2 regions of the Shewanella sp. 553 genome follow, and region 2 is predicted to be linked to the other one. Evidence: predicted binding sites of a transcription regulator. Region 2 holds the regulator's gene; the other holds the start of a gene.
The links. Region 2 encodes ArgR, which controls arginine synthesis, uptake and breakdown. Its sites were predicted from a motif close to ANTGAATANNTATTCANT; they were not measured.
Positions count from the first base shown of each region.

Region 1: argA (amino-acid N-acetyltransferase) is a predicted target of ArgR. The motif match lies at 1,493-1,510, and genes of this name have one in related genera.

Region 1 covers NZ_CM181701.1:3,587,807-3,590,220, forward strand. The annotation lists gene rarD (EamA family transporter RarD) at 1-30, shown strand, start outside; gene argA (amino-acid N-acetyltransferase) at 106-1,425, opposite strand; gene rpmG (50S ribosomal protein L33) at 1,805-1,978, opposite strand; gene rpmB (50S ribosomal protein L28) at 1,985-2,221, opposite strand; gene radC (RadC family protein) at 2,345-2,414, opposite strand, start outside.
Region 2 covers NZ_CM181701.1:769,820-772,233, forward strand. The annotation lists gene AC5YBZ_RS03485 (Dyp-type peroxidase) at 1-785, shown strand, start outside; gene argR (transcriptional regulator ArgR) at 1,287-1,757, opposite strand; gene mdh (malate dehydrogenase) at 2,134-2,414, shown strand, end outside.

The DNA.
Region 1 (2,414 bases), 1.2 Mb from region 2:
GATATGCTATTAAAAAGGCGCCAACACTGATTAAATGACGGACGATACCAGTCTAAATAACACAAAAAACCACGTCAAAGCGTGGTTTTTTTGTGGATATACTGACTATAAATCGAGTGCCAATATCTTAGACTTACGTTGATAATTATACAGTTGCTTCTTCTTATTGGGCAGCGCATCGACCTCGACAATCTCGAAACCATGCTCTAAAAACCAATGAATGCTGCGAGTCGTCAAAGCAAACAAACGAGAATAACCGCGAACCTTAGCCTGACCAATAATATTTTTTAGCAGTACGCTCCCCCTGTCGGCATCACGATAGTCAGGATGCACCACCAAACACGCAAATTCTCCGGCATTATCTTCCTCAAACGGGTACAGCGCGGCGCAACCAATCACTAAGCCGTCACGCTCAATCAGCATAAACTGCTCAATCTCCATCTCAAGCTGTTCACGGGAGCGACGCACTAAAATACCGCTTTGCTCCAGTGGGCGGATTAAATCTAGCACCCCACCAATATCAGAGATCGTCGCTCTACGTAAACGCTCTGCACTCTCTGTCACGATTTGCGTGCCGATGCCATCGCGTGAAAACAACTCCTGCAACAGTGCGCCATCATCGAGATAACTGACAAAGTGACAACGGGCTACTCCGTTACGACAGGCATCAATACTCGCCTGTAAAAAAGCCCGAGTGGCCACACACCAATCATCGTTTTCGCTCTGCTCAGATAAGATGCGCTGTGCATCGGTTGGCATTAACTCCGCCAGCACTTCGCCATCACTATCTAAGATGCCTTTTTCGGCGCTAAAACCAATCATCTTATCGGCTTTGAGCTTCACGGCAATTTGGGTGGCAACCTCTTCGGCGGTGAGGTTAAAACTCTCACCCGTCACCGATGCTGCCACAGGGCCTAATAAGACGATGCCATGGTTGTCTAATTGACGCCGTAGGCCCTGAACATCAATCCTTCTCACTTTGCCACTTAGGCAGTAATCGACACCGTTATCGACGCCCAGCGGCTGAGCAATAACAAAATTACCGCTAACCACGTTAATCTGCGCACCTTGCATAGGGGTATTACTTAAACTCATCGACAGCCGCGCGGTAATATCGAGCTGCAAACCACCGACCACCTGTTTAATCACTTTAAACGAGTCTTCATCGGTAATACGTACCCCGTTATAGTATTCGGGCATCAACTGCTGTTGCTTTAAGGCGGCATCAATTTGTGGTCGCGCGCCATGCACCAACACGATCTTGATCCCAAGACTATGCAGTAACGCGATATCATTGATGATGGAGCGAAATTGGTTTTGCGCCAATGCTTCTCCACCCAACATCACCACAAATGTTTTGCCCCTATGTGCATTGACATAAGATGCAGAATGACGAAATCCATCGACCAGTTCAGTAGTGCGCACGTATGACCTCTAAATAACAATAAATGGGTAAGCAATCTTGACCACATTAGAATAACAACCCGATAATATTGCATTTAAATTCACTTTAAAAGCATTTGTTTTCATTTTATACAATTAGCTCATCTCCCCCCCTTTAAGTAGATAGTAGACTCATTGTTGAACTGCTCAATGGAATAGCAAAAATATATAAGCATTGGAGTCAGACTATCAATAAGGTGAGGTAAAGCTTAAGCGAATCGATGAATTTGAAGATGATGTTGGGGAGTTTTGTATGCAGGGAGAGCTAAACAACGACAGTGGCGAGTCGGGATACTGGAAGGTAAAAGGGCAAAAAAAAGCCCCTACAAGTAGGGGCTTTTCAAAAAAACGTTATCAAGAGTTACTTGATTTTCGCTTCTTTATACATAACGTGCTGGCGAATAACTGGATCAAATTTCTTGATTTCCATTTTTTCTGGCATGTTACGTTTGTTTTTCTCAGTCGTGTAGAAATGACCAGTTTTAGCGCTAGAAACTAGCTTGATCTTCTCACGGTTACCTTTAGCTTTAGCCATGGTTTATTACACCTTCTCGCCGCGGGCACGAAGTTCTTTAACAACAACTTCGATACCTTTCTTATCGATAATACGCATACCTTTAGTAGATACACGTAGTTGAACGAAACGCTTTTCGTCTTCTAACCAGAAACGATGGTTCTGTAGGTTAGGTAAAAAACGACGACGAGTCGCGTTCTTAGCGTGCGAACGGTTGTTACCAACCATCGGCTTCTTGCCAGTAACTTGGCATACTCTTGACATGTCAATCTTCTCCAAAAACAATTTAACGCTCGAGCATTAATGTACCTCGAATATGGCCGTCGCCCGAGGCACACAAAGAGGGCGCATTTTATACAGCATCTAAAATCAAAGATCAAGGGATATTCAATCTATCCATCCCCTCTCTGCGAACGACACTATCTCATGATCGCCTATAACCATATGGTCTAACAGC
Region 2 (2,414 bases):
CCGATAGCGCCTTTAATGGCTTTATCGCGATTGGCGCAAATTATTGGGACAGCTTGTATCCGCAGGTCCGTCCGGTTCAATTGAAACCGTTTCCAGCGATGAATGCCGATAATCGAGACGCGCCAGCCCACGAGTATGACCTCTTTATTCACCTTCGCTGCGATCGTTATGACATCTTGCATCTTGTGGCAAATGAAGTGTGCCAGATGTTTGAAGGTTTGGTTGAACTGGTGGATGAAGAGCGCGGTTTTCAGTTTATGGATACGCGGGACCTTACCGGTTTTGTCGATGGCACTGAAAACCCCAAAGGGCGTCATCGCCAAGATGTGGCGTTAGTGGGCGATGAAGACGCCACATTTCGTTCTGGCAGTTATGTGCATGTACAAAAGTACGCGCACAACTTAAGCAAATGGAACCGACTTCCTCAGAAAAAGCAAGAAGATATCATCGGCAGAACTAAGATTGATAATATCGAATATGCTTCGCAGGACAAACCACTCACTAGCCATACTAAGCGGGTTAATCTGAAAGATAGCCAAGGACGTTCGATGGAGATCTTAAGGCAGAGTATGCCTTATGGCTCAATGAAAGAGCAGGGATTGATGTTTATCGCGCTGTGCCGTAATTCGGAGAATTTTGAAAAAATGCTCCAGAGTATGATCCACGGTGACGGAGCGGGTAATCATGATCACTTAATGCACTTTACTCAAGCACTAACAGGCTCGGCTTTTTTTGCGCCTTCGCTGGATTTTATGCAACTGGCTGCCGCCGAAAACGGTGAGTGAATTGCGTAAGTGTAGTGCCAATGGGCTGCTGATTAACCACCGTGACCAAGTATGTCAATGCAGCTTGTGTATTGATGTAGTGATGCAAAATTGTGCGCCAAACCAGTAGTCATACAAAGCTGACTGCAATAAAATTCGACTCGGCTAGAATAGGCTCTAGTTGGCCTGTTTTCTAAGCTGGACAAGCGTAAAAAGCGATAACATCTTGCATGCTGATTAAATGCCGATAAGTTTCTCTTATCGGCATTTTTATATCTAGGCTTAGGGCTTTAAGTAATGCTTACCATGGCGAAGCAGTTGTTAATGGCTGAATAAGCGTGATAGCAACGCGATAAAAAAGACGCCATTGGCGTCTCTTATCTGCTAAGCCGAGCTGATGGCTGTTAACTCACTAGTATCAGTTTTTTGAATATTTAATATCTCGAAAAGTGACTCTTTCGAGATTGGATAAGTGACAATACGATTAATAATACAACATGCGAGATAGCAGACCGCCGTCAATTAATCTGCATAGTTAAATAATGACTTTACTGTGTTTAATGTTTTATCCACTTCTTGAATATTCGATGGGCAGATGAAAATCGTGTCATCACCAGCAATCGTTCCCAATATACCTTCAGGCTTACCTATAGAATCCAGCAGTCTAGCGATTAACTGTGCTGCTCCTGGGCTGGTTCTTACCACAATCATAGATTGATTATGGTCTACATCCAGTACAAGGTTTTTCAGTGGGCTGCCAGCCGTCGGAACCCCTAGCTCTGCGGGGAGGCAGTAAACCATCTCTTGTTTGGCGTTGCGTGTACGCACAGCGCCGAACTTACTGAGCATGCGCGAGACTTTCGATTGGTTAATATTGTTATAACCTTCAGCTTGAAGTGCGGTGACGATTTCACTCTGAGATCCAAAGCGCTCCTCTTTTAAAATTGCCTTAAAGGTTTTGACGAGTTCTTCTTGGTTTTTATTAGCTTGCATAGCTTTCGCATTCATTATCCGTGAAATTGACTCATTGTGAATAGCTATGCAAAGTAAGTCAAGCATTATTCGGTCGTTGTGAATAAAAATTCACTTGTCACTTTGTGCTCTGTTGTCGATGTTGCATAATGATTAGCGGATACCTGCCTCATTTAATAGGGTTATTTTACATTGGAATGGTTCGAATGTGGATTTATTTTCGCTACAAAAAGCCATTGAGTAATCGTTAATACATGCACTTTACCTCGGCTATTTATAAAATATCTTGCTACACGACTAAGGGATAATTGAATTATTGGTGTGATTGAAGTAATGTTGCGCCATCTGTAAATTTAGATCTATGTCACATAATAACCAAGAATTAACGGAGATAACTATGAAAGTTGCTGTACTTGGTGCCGCTGGTGGTATTGGCCAGGCTCTTGCTCTACTACTTAAAACTCAATTGCCTGCCGGCTCTAAATTATCCCTTTACGATATCGCGCCAGTGACCCCTGGTGTTGCGGTTGACTTAAGCCACATCCCTACAGCGGTTGAAGTCAAAGGGTTCGCGGGCGAAGACCCAACACCAGCACTAGAAGGTGCTGATGTGGTGCTAATTTCTGCAGGTGTTGCGCGTAAGCCTGGTATGGATCGCTCAGATCTATTTAACATCAA